Regions from separate parts of the Pseudomonas sp. P116 genome, predicted to be linked through region 1. Evidence: riboswitches for the same ligand, from Rfam matches in the RefSeq annotation. Region 1 holds a riboswitch; each other region holds the start of a gene.
The links. A riboswitch is a leader RNA that binds a small molecule or an ion and turns the genes downstream of it on or off. The one in region 1 is predicted to bind cobalamin.
Positions count from the first base shown of each region.

Region 1 (4,714 bases):
ATTCGTTCTGATTGCGCAGGAAGTCTGCAGCCGACTTGAGCTTGATCTGAGTCTCGACCCTGGCCAAGAGCACCGGAGGGATTATCGGTTTGGTGATGTAATCCGCAGCCCCCAGGCTCAAACCGCGAATCTCGTACTCTGTAGCAACCATGGAAGTCAGGAAAATGATCGGAATGTGGCGAGTACGGTGGTCACCCTTGAGCTGCTCGGCAACGTCATACCCGGACAGGCCGGGCATCATGATGTCCAGCAGGATCAGGTCGGGAAGCGGATCGCTTTGCAGAAGACGCAGTGCTTTCTCGCCGCTGTTGGCTGCCTTGATCCGATATTTGTCCTTGAGCAACTCGGCGATCAGCATCAGGTTGTCGGGGGTGTCGTCCACCACCAGGACGGTTGCTGATGGATACAGGTCCTGCACGCTGTCCATGAATGTCGGCTCCCTTTCGTGACCAGTAACGAGTGGGCGCGGTGACGCCGTTCTCTTGCTGGCAAGCGTAGCTAGAAAAACTGCAATCGCTAGAGGAAGTCGCAGGCTCGTGAGAAGGTGCTTTTGCCGGTAGCAAAACACGAATGCTTGAAGAGGCCCTTTGATGCCGTGCCAGACCTAAAGGCGATCGCCTGTCACGACCCACCCCTTACATACTGATTCCGACCCCGGGCCTTGGCGTTGTACGGCACCTGATCGGCTACCTCGATCAAACCTTGCAGGTGATCCAGTTCCAGCCCCGTGGCGGTCGCAATCCCGATGCTGACACTGACGCGTCCGAGCGGGCTGGCGTTGTGCGGGATGTTTGCTTGCTGCAAGCGGTCGATGATCAGTTGCGCCACGACTGCGGCACCGTCGATATCGGTGTCCGGCATGATCACCCCCATCTCTTCACCGCCATATCGGGCCACCAGGTCCGAGGGGCGCCGCACACATTCGTCCAGGATTCTGCCAACGGTTTGCAGACAGGCGTCTCCGGCAACATGTCCGAGTGAGTCGTTGAACAGCTTGAAGTGGTCGATATCGATCATCAGCAATGCCAACGTCGTACCGTCACGTCGTGCTCGGCGGGCTTCCATGGCAAGGCTTTGATCAAAGCAGCGTCGATTGGCCAGACCGGTCAGGGCGTCTTTCATCGCCAGCAATTCCAGTTGCCGATTGGTTGAGAGCAACTGCTGCTGGGTGCCTCGCAACTGATCTTCGGCCTTGGTACGCCGACGGATATCCAGAATCAGGAACCAGCCAATGAGGCCCGTGAGTCCCAGCAGCCCGGTGACCACCACCGCCGACAACAATGCCTCGGTTCGCCACGCGGCGAGGGCTTCGCGCTTGCCGAGGGCCACCGTCGTTATCAGCGGCAGCCGGTCACTCTTGCGGAAGGCGTAGAGCCGCTCCACACCATCCAGGCTGGAGGTAAACGACGCGGTGCCGACTGCTCGATCAACGAGATACTTGGCATAGATGGGCGATTTGGAAAAGTTGCGGCCCATGTCCTGCTCGCGGAATGGATAACGAACCAGCAACGTCCCATCGGTGTAAGACAACCCGATGGCGCCCTCCTGCCCCACGTCGATCTTTCCGAACAACCGAAGAAAGTTTTCGACGCCCAAGGTGACCGCCACCACCCCGGCAAACTCTCCGCGCGCATCATTGAAGCGGCGGCTGACGGTGATCACCCATTCCTGATTCGAACGGCTCTGGATAGGCGGACCGATAAAGGTCTCACGGCTGGGATCGTCGCGATGATGAATGAAATAGGCCCGATCGCTGCTATTCGCCCCGGCCGGAATCGGTCGATTGGAGGACATCAGCCAGCGTCCCTGATTGTCGTAGATCGTGATACCACTGAGCTGTGGCATTAACGGTTACTGGCGGATGATCAATGCACTCAGCCGCTGAATCTGCGCGGGGCCGCTACCTTCAATTTCCAGGCGCTCGACAAGCCCGAGTAAAAGCAGCGAGCTCTGGCGGACAATCCCCTCGGAGTAGGTAGACAGCGCCTGGGTCAGGTTCAAGCCGTGGACATCCACTTCCTCCAGTGCCCGATCTCGAGAAGCCAATACTTTCCAGACCGTCAATGACGCCAGAGAGCAACCGATCACGAACAGCAAAAGCACAACCAGGTGCGAATCACGCTTCACGTTATTACCTTAAGGAAAGTCCGGTTTTCCGTTCCCGCGACTATTGGGTCAGGGCAATAGCTGGGGCCATTCGTCCTCTTGTAACGCAAGGATACAAGTTGCGCTGAATCGTTGCAGTAACTGAATAGGTGGCGCAAAAGTGCTTCGCATAAAAGTACCTGACTGGTCCGTTCTCACCATCGCCCCTCCTGCTGGCGCTGCCCCACGCCTTGAGCGAGCACGCCCGTTCGCCTCAACCGCCACGATCGGATACCATGCCGCCCGCCGGTTTCCAATTGGGATTAATAGGGAATCCGTGATGCGCCCAACGCATCAAACGGAACTGCCCCCGCAACTGTAGATGCCGAGCCTGCTTCTAAACTGCCACTGGGATTGTTCCCGGGAAGGCTGAAGCAGGCGACGACGCATCAGTCAGGAGACCTGCCGGCCAAGCAACAATCACTAACCGGCGGGGTGTCCGGGAAGGACATCCTTGTGCGCGCGTCACTTCGGTGATCGGCCTGGCACTGCTTTCAAGGCAGCGTGAGCGATGTGTTTCCAGAACCTGCACCCTGGCTCCGTGTACGGTTCGAATGGAGATTGCATCATGCTGTTGCCTCGTTTTGTCGCCCTCGTCGTTGGCCTGGGTGTTGGCGCCCTCGCCCATGCTGCACCGACGCAGTACCCCCTGACGATTGAAAACTGCGGCAGCACGCTGACCTTCGCGCAGGTCCCGGCGCGCGCGGTGACAATCGGCCAGGCCGGCACGGAAATGCTCTTCGCCCTCGGACTGGGTGAAAAAATCGTCGGCACTTCGCTGTGGTTCAACGATGTGCTGCCTCAGTACAAAGCGCAAAACGACAACATCGAGCGCCTGGCCGATAACGAACCGAGTTTCGAATCGGTGATCGCCAAGCGCCCGCAACTGGTGGCTGTGGAGCTGGAATGGATGGTCGGGCCGCAAGGCGCGGTCGGCACCCGCGAACAGTTTCACGAACTGAACATACCGACTTATCTGATGCCGTCTGACTGCGAGGCCAAGGACAATCTGGTCGGTGCCGACGGCACGCGTCTGGCGCCGTTTCGCATCGACAGCATCTATAAAAGCATCACCCAGTTCGGTGAGATTTTTGATGTCCAGGCGCGCGCTCAACAGTTGAACGCAGACCTCAAGGCGAGCCTCGCCAACTCGATTGCCATGGCGAATGACAAGAAATCGAAAGACATCAGCGCACTGGTCTGGTTTTCCAGTGCCAGTCTGGATATCGACCCGTACGTCGCCGGACACAAGGGCGTTCCAGACTTCATGCTCAACACGCTGGGCGTGCGCAACGTCGTGGAGTCCGATGAAGAATGGCCAACTGTCGGCTGGGAAACCATCGCCAAAGCCAACCCGACGTTCCTGGTCATCGCGCGCATGGATCGCCGGCGCTTCCCGGCTGACGACTATCTGAAGAAGCTGGAATTCCTGCGCAACGATCCCGTGACCCGCAACATGGACGCGGTGAAAAACAACCGCATCATCATTCTCGACGCCATGGCCATGCAGGCCAGCATGCGCACATTCGACGGCATCGCCTCATTGGCGAGCGCCATTAACGGCTACGACCTGTCCAAATGACCGCGACGTTGATACGCACCCTGTTGGCACTGGCGATCCTGCTTTTAGCGGTGATTGCCGGTGTGGCCATTGGTGAGACGACCATTGATCCCATCGTGGTGTTTCAGGTGCTGGCCAACAAACTGTGGGCGGCCGGTTATGTGCTTGATCCGATCGACGAAGGCATTGTCTGGAACTATCGCCTGACTCGCGCGCTGGTGGCTGCCGCTTGCGGCGCGGGTTTGGCGACTTGCGGGGTGATTCTGCAATCGCTGCTGCGCAACCCGCTGGCCGACCCGTATCTGCTCGGCATTTCCGCTGGCGCCTCAACGGGCGCGGTGATGGTCGCGTTGCTGGGTTTCGGCGCCGGGGCGATTTCCATGTCAGTTGGTGCGTTCGGCGGCGCTGTTGTGGCGTTCGCCGTCGTGGTTTTACTCGGCCGCGCCGCTGGCTCACCGGGTAATACCGGCCAGATCATTTTGGCGGGGATCGCCGGTTCGCAGCTGTTCAATGCCCTCACGGCATTTCTGATCACCAAGTCGGCCAGCTCCGAACAGGCACGCGGCATCATGTTCTGGATGCTCGGCAATCTCAGCGGCGTGCGCTGGCCATCGGTGTGGCTGGCAGTGCCGGTGACAGTCATCGGGCTCGTTGTGTGCCTGTGGCATCGGCGTGCGCTGGACGCGTTTACCTTCGGCGTCGACTCAGCGGCATCGCTCGGGATTCCGGTGCGGCGCGTGCAGTTGCTGTTGATCAGTTGTGCCGCATTGGTGACGGCTGTGATGGTGTCGATTGTCGGCTCTATCGGTTTCGTGGGTCTGGTGATTCCCCACGCTGTAAGGCTTTTGCTCGGCACTCGACACACGCGTCTGCTGCCCGCGAGTGCACTGGGCGGCGCGGTGTTTTTGATTGCCGCTGATGTGCTGTCGCGCACGCTGATCAAAGGCCAGGTGATCCCGGTCGGCGTGATTACCGCGCTGGTCGGTGCGCCAGTGTTCGCGCTGATCC
Region 1 covers NZ_JACVHB010000007.1:289,677-294,390, reverse strand. The annotation lists gene ICA15_RS23210 (HD-GYP domain-containing protein) at 1-427, opposite strand, end outside; partial or broken gene ICA15_RS23205 (diguanylate cyclase) at 622-2,127, opposite strand; cobalamin riboswitch at 2,376-2,570, shown strand; gene ICA15_RS23200 (ABC transporter substrate-binding protein) at 2,714-3,727, shown strand; gene ICA15_RS23195 (FecCD family ABC transporter permease) at 3,724-4,714, shown strand, end outside.

Region 2 (4,714 bases), on a different contig from region 1:
GGCACGGGCAACCGCCGTGCTGTCGAGTTCGCTGGTCTGGCGGCTGACCAGATAGCCGACGCGTTTGCGCGCCTCATCCAGATCATCGGCGCGCAACGCCTTGGCCACCGGTTCGACGTGCTCGCCGAGGCTGCGCATGCCGAGAGCGCAATACAGCGCGAGAATCTCGACGATCCAGCCAACATACGGCGCCCAGGAAAACGCGGTGGCGAGCAACGTCAGCGGCAGCACCGCGATCACCCACGCGGTGACGCCATGACTGCGCCAGCCGCGACCCCCGGCGTTGAAACGTTGCTCGATGCGCCCGGCAAAATTGCCGAACGCCACCAGCGGATGCCAGCGTTTCGGTTCACCCAGCAGCGCATCCAGCGCAACCGCGGCGACACTCAACAACGCCACACTCATTGACTCACTCCCCAATAATTTTCGTACAGCAACTCATTGAGCGGACGCGCCTGCGCCCACCCTTCGAGTACCAGCATCGGCGCCGGATAGAATTCCTTGACCGGGCCCAGGCACAAAACGGCCAGAGGTTTGGCGCCTTCCGGCAGTTTCAACAGATCGGCCAGCGCCTGCGGCTCGAACAGCGAGACCCAGCCCATGCCCAGACCTTCGGCGCGGGACGCCAGCCACAGGTTCTGGATCGCACAGGACAGCGACGCCATGTCCATTTCCGGCAGCGTGCGGCGACCGAAGATGTGTTTTTCGCGATCGTCCATCAGCGCGGCGACCAGCACTTCAGCGCAATCATTGATGCCTTCGACCTTGAGGGTCATGAACTCATCGCTGCGTTCGCAGAGGGCTTCGGCGGTGCGGATGCGCTCTTCTTCAACGAGGTTCTGGATTTGCCCGCGCAGGGCTCGGTCGCTGATACGAATAAAGCGCCACGGCTGCATCAGGCCGACGCTCGGGGCCTGATGCGCGGCTTCGAGCAGGCGGTGCAGCAGCTCGGGCGCGACGGTGCCACCGGTGAAGTGGCGCATGTCGCGGCGTTCGGCGATGGCTTTGTAGACCGCTGCGCGTTCGGCTTCGGAGAATGCGTTGTCTTTCATGGCCCCATCGCTGGCAAGCCAGCTCCCACAATGGGCGGTGTAATGCCTGAAGAAACGCGATCCCCTGTGGGAGCTGGCTTGCCAGCGATGGCGGCCTCAAGTTGAGGCGCAAACAGTGCAGCGATAGCCACAGGATTCGACGGAAAATAAAAGTGCACATAAGAAGCCGTCATCCGCCCTTCCCTGTAAACCGCCTCAGCCCCACGCCCGCCATTCGGACTCAGCCCGCGAGCAATCGGGGTCAATTCAGTCGTCGTCAGGGAGTGATGATACGTGTGCCCGCGCAGCGAGCCCTCCGGCAGATCAACCGCTTGCAGCGCCAACGCCGCCAGACGCTTTTGCATGACCGCATCGCCCTTAAGCAAACCGACCAGTTCGGCGCGGGTGCCTTCAACGTCAGTCAGCGAATCAAGCAGATAAAGCATGCCGCCACACTCGGCCAGCAATGGTTTGCCCGCCGCATGGTGCGCGCGGATCGCGTCGAGCATCGCAGTGTTCTGCGACAACGCCACGTGGTGCAATTCCGGGTAGCCGCCCGGCAGATACAGACTGTCCGCCTCAGGCAATTGCGTGTCGCGGATCGGCGAGAAGAAGCTCAACTCGGCACCCATCGCCCGCAGCAAATCGAGGCTGGCGCCGTAGGTGAAGGCAAACGCCTCATCATGGGCGATAGCGATTCGCACACCTTGCAATAGCGGTTCGGCAACGATCACTTCCGGCGCCACGAATTCCACGGCCGGTGGCAGCGCTACCTCGCAACTGCTGGCAAGCGCTTCGGCGGCGGCGTCGAGGCGAACATCCAGGTCGTTCAGTTCGCTGGCCTGCACCAGACCCAGATGACGGCTCGGCAACTCGATCCCGGTCTCGCGGGACAGTGCGCCGTACCAACGCAAACCCTCGGTGAGGCTGCCTTCAAGCAATTGCGCATGACGCAAAGTGCCGACGCGATTGGCCAGCACGCCCGCAAACGGCAAGTCCGGCTGATAACGCGCCAGCCCCAGCGCCAATGCGCCAAACGTCTGCGCCATCGCGGTGCCGTCGATCACGCCCAGTACCGGCACGCCGAAATGCCGCGCCAGGTCAGCGCTCGACGGTGTGCCGTCAAACAGGCCCATCACGCCTTCGATCAAAATCAGATCGGCTTCGGCGGCGGCTTCCCACAACAGGCGACGACTTTCCTGCTCGCCGACCATCCACATATCGAGTTGATAAACCGGCGCTCCGCTGGCGCGCTCGAGAATCATCGGATCGAGGAAGTCCGGGCCGCACTTGAACACGCGCACCTTGCGCCCCTGATTGCGATGCAAACGAGCGAGTGCAGCGGTGACGGTGGTCTTGCCCTGACCGGAGGCCGGCGCGGCGATCAGTACCGCCGGGCAGTGACGTGGCTGATTCAAAGTTCGACGCCTTTCTGCGCTTTGATACCAGCCTGGAAGGCGTGTTTGAGCATGCCCATTTCGGTGACCGTGTCGCCCATCTCAATCATTTCCGGCTTCGCCCCGCGACCGGTGACGATCACGTGCTGCATCGGCGGACGCGCCTGCAAATCGCTGAGCACCTGATCGAGATCGAGGTAGCCGTGCTTGAGGGCGATGTTCAATTCATCGAGCACCACCAGACCGATCGACGGATCACGCAATAACTCGCGCGACACCGCCCACGCAGCTTCGGCGGCGGCGATGTCGCGTTGGCGATCCTGGGTTTCCCAAGTGAAGCCCTCGCCCATCACGTGAAAACGCACCTGCTCGGGAAAGCGGCGGAAGAACAGCTCTTCACCGGTGCTGTTACGGCCCTTGATGAACTGCACCACGCCGCACTGCATGCCGTGGCCCATTGCGCGGGCGAGCATGCCAAACGCCGAGCTGCTTTTGCCTTTGCCGTTGCCGGTCAGCACCAGCACCAGGCCGCACTCGTCGGGCGAGTTGGCGATGCGTTCATCGATCACGGCTTTTTTGCGCTGCATACGCGCCAGATGGCGTTCGTCACGCTCGGGGGAATCAGTCATGGGGGAGCTCTCCGTTGAGGCTGGATAACGGCGGGCAGGCACAAGAATAGACGGCAAAAAGCCTGGCATCGCCCACCGTGATGCCGCTGGATGGATCAGGCCGGTCTCCGGGCTCATGAGCGGCGTTCGCCTGACTGCGCGCCTTCCCGCTGTTAAGCAGTGGCACAAGACGCAGTTTTCACTCATTTACCGTTGCGGGGGCAGCGCCGGGATCGTGGTTGTTCTTCGCTTGAAGACAACCCTCACCAGCTTCCCTGTTTCACTCTGTCGACGCAGGTCACAGAGCACCTGAAACAAGCCGCGAAGGTTAGAGGGTTGGGGGTGGAGCGTCAATTAAAGAGGGGGTCATCGGGCGAATAACTGCCGCCGATCAATTATCCGACGCCAATCTTGTGCCACGCTGAAACAAATGATATCAAAGAGCCATGCTTTTGCCGCAAAAGCACACCACAACAATAAGGATGATTACGATGCAAGGCATGATCATCAGCAATCCGCGCCTGGAATTCCTGCGCCCGGTGCTAGAACGCTGGTTTGACTGTATCGACCGCTACAACGCCGTGCGCGGCGACAGTGACACGCCCTACTGGCATGACGAGAAAGCCAATCTCGGATTGCTCTGTGCGGCCGCCTGGATGGCGGAGTTGGTGACGTTGCGCGACACCGCCACCCGCAAGCAGAACGAGGAAGGCGAGCGCAACGCCCGCGCCGATCTGTTCCTGGCGGGTGCCGAAGACCGCGCATTTATCCAGGCCACGCAACGCTGGCCACGCGTCAACAACCTCAACCTGAACCAACCCCTGCTGGATATCACCAACGACGCCAAACGCCTCAGCTACGCCAGCGACCTCAAACTCGGCTGCCTGTTTGTCGCCCCGCAAAAAGCCCAGCACAGCGCCAGCCCGGAAGAATTGCAGGACATGGTCGACGACCTGCAAAAGGAACACACCTGCGCCGTCGCCTGGTATTTCCCCTACGCCTATCGCAAATTGCGCAATGAAGCCGGCAACTATCACCCGGGCATTGCCGTGCTGTTCAAAGAAGCCCGCGGCTGAGCAGTTGAACCATCGGGCTTGCGCGCTCCTCTATGACTAGGAATGCATTCATAGGGAAGATCAGCAATGCGCAAGCCCCAGCTCGTTTTCGTCATCGCCCTCGCCGGAGGGCTCACCGCCTGTGGTGAATCGTCCAGCCTGCAGGTCATCGACGGCACCGGCCCGTCACCGAAACTGCCCGAACCGAACAAAACCCTGATCCCGACGGTGAATATCGCCCCGGCGGTCGGCTGGCCCGCGGGCGGTAAACCGACCGCTGCGGCAGGCACACAAGTCGCGGCATTTGCCGAAGGCCTCGATCATCCGCGCTGGCTCTATGTGTTGCCCAATGGCGATGTACTGGTAGCAGAAACCAACGCACCGCCCAAACCTGATGACAGCAAAGGCGTGCGCGGCTGGGTCATGGAAAAAGTCATGGGCAAGGCTGGCGCCGGTGTGCCGAGCCCCAATCGCATTACTCTGCTGCGCGATGCCGACCATGATGGCGTGGCCGAAACGCGCACGGTATTCCTGCAGAATCTCAATTCACCGTTCGGCATGACGCTGGTTGGCAACGACCTGTACGTCGCCGACACTGATCGCCTGCTGCGCTTCAACTACGA
Region 2 covers NZ_JACVHB010000001.1:670,314-675,027, forward strand. The annotation lists gene cbiB (adenosylcobinamide-phosphate synthase CbiB) at 1-405, opposite strand, end outside; gene bluB (5,6-dimethylbenzimidazole synthase) at 402-1,052, opposite strand; gene ICA15_RS03345 (cobyrinate a,c-diamide synthase) at 1,049-2,449, opposite strand; gene cobO (cob(I)yrinic acid a,c-diamide adenosyltransferase) at 2,446-3,057, opposite strand; cobalamin riboswitch at 3,138-3,364, opposite strand; gene ICA15_RS03355 (hypothetical protein) at 3,528-4,112, shown strand; gene ICA15_RS03360 (PQQ-dependent sugar dehydrogenase) at 4,179-4,714, shown strand, end outside.
Region 2: linked by a shared signal. The riboswitch ahead of cobO (cob(I)yrinic acid a,c-diamide adenosyltransferase) and the one ahead of ICA15_RS23200 (ABC transporter substrate-binding protein) in region 1 are both predicted to bind cobalamin.

Region 3 (4,714 bases), on a different contig from region 1:
GGGCAGTTGCTGCGCAGCTTCGGCGAGCAGCGCCAGGCTGGAATCGCCGCTGCACAGGATTACCAGTTCGGCCGGGGTTTGCCCCAGGTCCGCGATGTTGTCATCCGAGACGAAACCGCCGGGCTGGGTCCTGAGCAGGTGCATGGGTTAAACGCTGAGCGCAGCGCGCAGTTGCGCTTCGAGTTGCGCGGCGTCGAGCTCCTGACCGATCAACACCAGACGCGTGACGCGCGCTTCATCGGCGCCCCACTGACGGTCGAAATGCTTGTCGAAACGCGTGCCCACGCCTTGAATCAGCAAACGCATCGGCTTGTTCGGGATCGCCGCAAAGCCCTTCACACGCAGGATGCCGTGCTTGACCACCAGTTGCGTCAGCCCGTCGAGCAGCAGGCTTTCGTCGGCTTGCGGCAGTTCGATGGAGATCGAATCGAAGGCGTCGTGATCGTGGTCATCGTGATCGTCATCACCGTCGTGGTGATGGTCGTGATGGCTGTGACGGCTGTCGATGTGTTCTTCGGAACCGGCGCCAAGGCCGATCAGCACGTCCAGCGGCACACGACCACTGCTGGCTTCGATGATCTTCACCGCTGGCGGCAGTTCTTCGGCGACTTCCAGGCGTACGCGCGCCAGGTCTTCAGGGCTGATCAGGTCAGATTTATTAAGGATGACGAGGTCGGCGCTGGCCAGTTGGTCGGCGAAGAGCTCGTGCAGCGGCGATTCGTGATCCAGGTTCGGGTCGAGTTTGCGCTGGGCATCGACCTGATCCGGGAACGCGGCGAAGGTGCCAGCGGCCACGGCCGGGCTGTCGACCACGGTGATCACCGCGTCAACCGTGCAAGCGCTGCGGATTTCCGGCCACTGGAAGGCTTGTACCAGCGGTTTTGGCAAGGCCAGGCCAGAGGTTTCAATGAGAATGTGGTCGAGGTCACCGCGACGGGCAACCAGTTCGCGCATTACCGGGAAAAACTCTTCCTGCACCGTGCAGCACAGGCAGCCGTTGGCCAGCTCATAAACGCGGCCCACGGCTTCTTCTTCGGAGCAGCCGATGGTGCATTGCTTGAGGATTTCACCGTCGATGCCCAACTCGCCAAACTCGTTGACGATCACCGCAATACGGCGGCCCTGAGCGTTGTCGAGCATGTGCCGCAGCAATGTGGTTTTGCCCGAGCCGAGGAAGCCGGTGACGATGGTGACAGGGAGTTTGGCCAGTGTTTTCATCGGTATGCCCTTTGGCAAAGTGGCGGGCATACGGGACGAGAACCGGCACCGCGCGTGCGTGCCTGGAGAGTTCGCCACCGGATCACCCCGCCCGGTTGAAATTGAGAATCTGTGACGAGGCAGGTCTCCTGGCTGACGGTGTTCAGGCGCTGGGCCTGGATTCACTGCGCCTTCCCGCGGGCTCTGTGGATTGAGCTTGCAGTGGCGTGGCAGCGAACATCACCGTTCACAGTTGCGGGGGCAGCCGCGGCATTGACCGCGTTCCCTTCTTAGCTTCGGCAATGCCGAAGAACCTCGAAGGCGCAAGGCTACGCATGGTGCAGTGGTGGGTCAATGTTTGGATACGGGGCATATCCGTTGCTGCGGGTGCTGCCGCTGGCGGTTTCGCTCTTACAGCGAGTCCCTTTTTCAAACGCCAAAAAGGAACCAAAAGGCTTTGCCCCCGGCGTACGGCACTTCGCTGAGGCTCAGTGTTCCCTAGCTACGGTGTCCATCCGGGGGCATCGCCTACGGTTTGCTGCGCTGCACCTCCTCTCGATGAATGCGGCTTCGCCGCACGGCGCTACGCGCCTACCCCCCGGATGAACACCTTCGCTCGGCCTGCCGAAGGGGGCTAAGAGCAAGAGCAACATCAAAAGCCAGATCAAAAGCCAGATCAAAAGCCCCTCACCCTACCCGTCTTCCAGAGGGAGAGGGGACTGATCGAGGTGTTTGGGAGAAGTACACCGACGTGAAACACCGAGTCGAACACCGATTCCGAAAAGCCCAAAAATCGGCCCCCCTCTCCCTCGGTAGTGGACTGGGACGAGGGCAAACCCAACACAAAACCAAAGCCAACCGCACGCTCCTCCCCCACTCAACACAATGAGCGTTAGCTCGAGTGCAGCTTTTGATCTTGATCCGCGGGCGACGTCGGGAGGCTGAGTGGAGGGATTCATCCGGGGAGGACATCGAAAGGAGGTGCAGCGAAGCAAACCGGAATCGATGCCCCGGATGGATTCCGGAGCGAAGGAACCCCGAGCTTTAGCGAGCGGGCCGGACGTAGGAGCAAGCCTTTTTGGTTACTTTTTCGGCGTCTGGAAAAAGTGACCCGCCGTAAGGGCGGAACCATAAGAAGCCACACCCGCAGCAACGGATAAGCCCCCAAAGCAAATTGACTAAAAACCCCACACCATGCTCTCCTACACCACTTGTTACGGGTGCCCTTCACAGGGTGAAACGGGAAACCGGTGAATCATGTGCTTTACTCAGAGCCATGTCAGTCCGGTGCTGCCCCCGCAACGGTAAGCGAGCGAAGCGTCAGATCCACTGTGCCATTGCGGCATGGGAAGGTGACGCTTGCAGGTCGGCCAGACGCCAACCCCTCGTGAGCCCGGAGACCGGCCCGCAACACACAGCGCGCAATTGGCGTGCTGAACATAACAAACCCGCGGTGGGCGGGCGCTGTTTGAACCTCTGCGTGCCCGCGCCGCAGGGGTTTTCATGCGCTCTTGTCCACCCCTGACATTCCAGAGGGACGCGCCATGTCGATCATCACCAGCACCGGCAGCAACACGGACAAAATCTCCAGCACCACCACCCTGAGCCAACGCCTGACCGCCGCTGTTTTCGCGTCGATCCTGGGTGCAAGCCTCGTCTATTTCGCCGGTTTCTCGCACATCGAAGCCGTGCACAACGCGGCTCACGATACCCGCCACAGCGCCGCGTTCCCGTGCCACTGAGACCTGCCGACATGATCAAGCGAATTGCGCAAACCGCAGGTTTCACCGGTCTGCTGGCCGCCCTGCTGCTCACGCTGCTGCAAAGTTTCTGGGTGTCGCCGCTGATTCTTCAAGCCGAAACCTATGAAAAATCCGAGCCTGTTGCCGCGGTTCACGAACACGCCGCCGGCACCGCTGCGCACACCCATGATGCCGAAGCCTGGGAGCCGGAAGACGGCTGGCAGCGCGTGCTTTCGACCACGGGTGGCAATCTGGTGGTGGCCGTTGGTTTTGCCTTGATGCTGGCCGGTCTCTACACCCTGCGCGCGCCGACCAAAACCTCGCAAGGTCTACTGTGGGGCCTAGCCGGTTACGCGACGTTCGTCCTCGCACCGACCTTGGGCCTGCCGCCTGAACTGCCGGGCACTGCCGCGGCGGATCTGGCTTCGCGGCAGTTGTGGTGGATCAGCACTGCCGCTTCAACCGCTGCCGGTCTGGCGTTGATTGCGTTCAGCCGTCATTGGTTGGTGAAAATCCTCGGTGTGGCCATCCTCGCCGTACCGCACGTGATCGGCGCACCGCAACCGGAAGTGCATTCGATGCTCGCGCCAGAAGCACTGGAAGCGCAGTTCAAAATCGCTTCGCAATTGACCAACGTAGCGTTCTGGCTGGCCTTGGGCCTGATCAGCGCCTGGTTGTTCCGCCGCAAGATCGATGGTCAATACCACGCATGACGACTGACAGCGCAGCGCCGACTTTCGTGGTCGGTCTGGGCTGCCAGCGCGGCTGCCCTGCGAGCACGCTGCGCGCGTTACTCGATCAAGCCTTGCAAGCCAATCGCATTGAACTGCATGCAGTGAAGGCTTTGGCCAGTATCGACTTGAAACGCGATGAACCCGGCTTGCAGGAACTCGCGAATCAACTGGCCCTGCCGCTGCTGTACTTCAGCAGTGAGGAATTGGCCAGCTATGCACAGCGACTCAGCCACCATTCGCAGATTGCCTTCGAGCGCACCGGTTGTTATGGCGTAGCGGAAAGCGCCGCACTGGCACTCGCCGAACAGCTGATTCAGGCGCCGGCAAAGCTACTGATTTCCCGACAAAAATACGCTCAGGCAACGCTGGCATTGGCCGGCGCCGCGTAAATTCCCGATAATCCCCGCCATTCATCATGAGCAATCTTCATCTGAAGCGTTGCCGCGCCTATTTCCCAAGGATTCTACGATGACCGTTTACTTCATCGGCGCCGGCCCCGGCGACCCGGAATTGATCACCGTCAAAGGCCAGCGACTGATACGCAGTTGCCCGGTGATCATCTACGCAGGTTCGCTGGTACCCGCGGCGGTGCTCGAAGGTCATCAGGCAGAAACACTGGTCAACAGCGCTGAATTGCATCTGGAACAGATCATCGAGCTGATCAAAACCGCGCACGCCAAGGGCCAGGATGTGGCGCGGGTGCATTCGGGGGATCCGAGTCTCTATGGCGCGATTGGCGAGCAGATCCGCTATCTGCGTGAACTGAATATCCCGTTTGAAATCATCCCCGGAGTGACGGCGACCGCGGCATGTGCGGCGTTGTTGGGCGCAGAACTCACGCTGCCTGACGTATCGCAAAGCGTGATCCTGACCCGTTACGCCGACAAGACGGCAATGCCCGCCGGCGAAGAGCTGGGCAGTCTGGCGCAGCATGGCGCGACGATGGCGATTCATCTGGGGGTCAATCATCTGGAAAAGATCCTGACTGAACTGCTGCCGCATTACGGCGCGGATTGCCCGATCGCGGTGATTCACCGAGCG
Region 3 covers NZ_JACVHB010000002.1:241,485-246,198, forward strand. The annotation lists gene cobN (cobaltochelatase subunit CobN) at 1-144, opposite strand, end outside; gene cobW (cobalamin biosynthesis protein CobW) at 148-1,218, opposite strand; cobalamin riboswitch at 1,319-1,530, opposite strand; cobalamin riboswitch at 2,399-2,621, shown strand; gene ICA15_RS07455 (CbtB domain-containing protein) at 2,742-2,939, shown strand; gene ICA15_RS07460 (CbtA family protein) at 2,951-3,652, shown strand; gene ICA15_RS07465 (cobalamin biosynthesis protein) at 3,649-4,062, shown strand; gene cobM (precorrin-4 C(11)-methyltransferase) at 4,142-4,714, shown strand, end outside.
Region 3: linked by a shared signal. The riboswitch ahead of ICA15_RS07455 (CbtB domain-containing protein) and the one ahead of ICA15_RS23200 (ABC transporter substrate-binding protein) in region 1 are both predicted to bind cobalamin.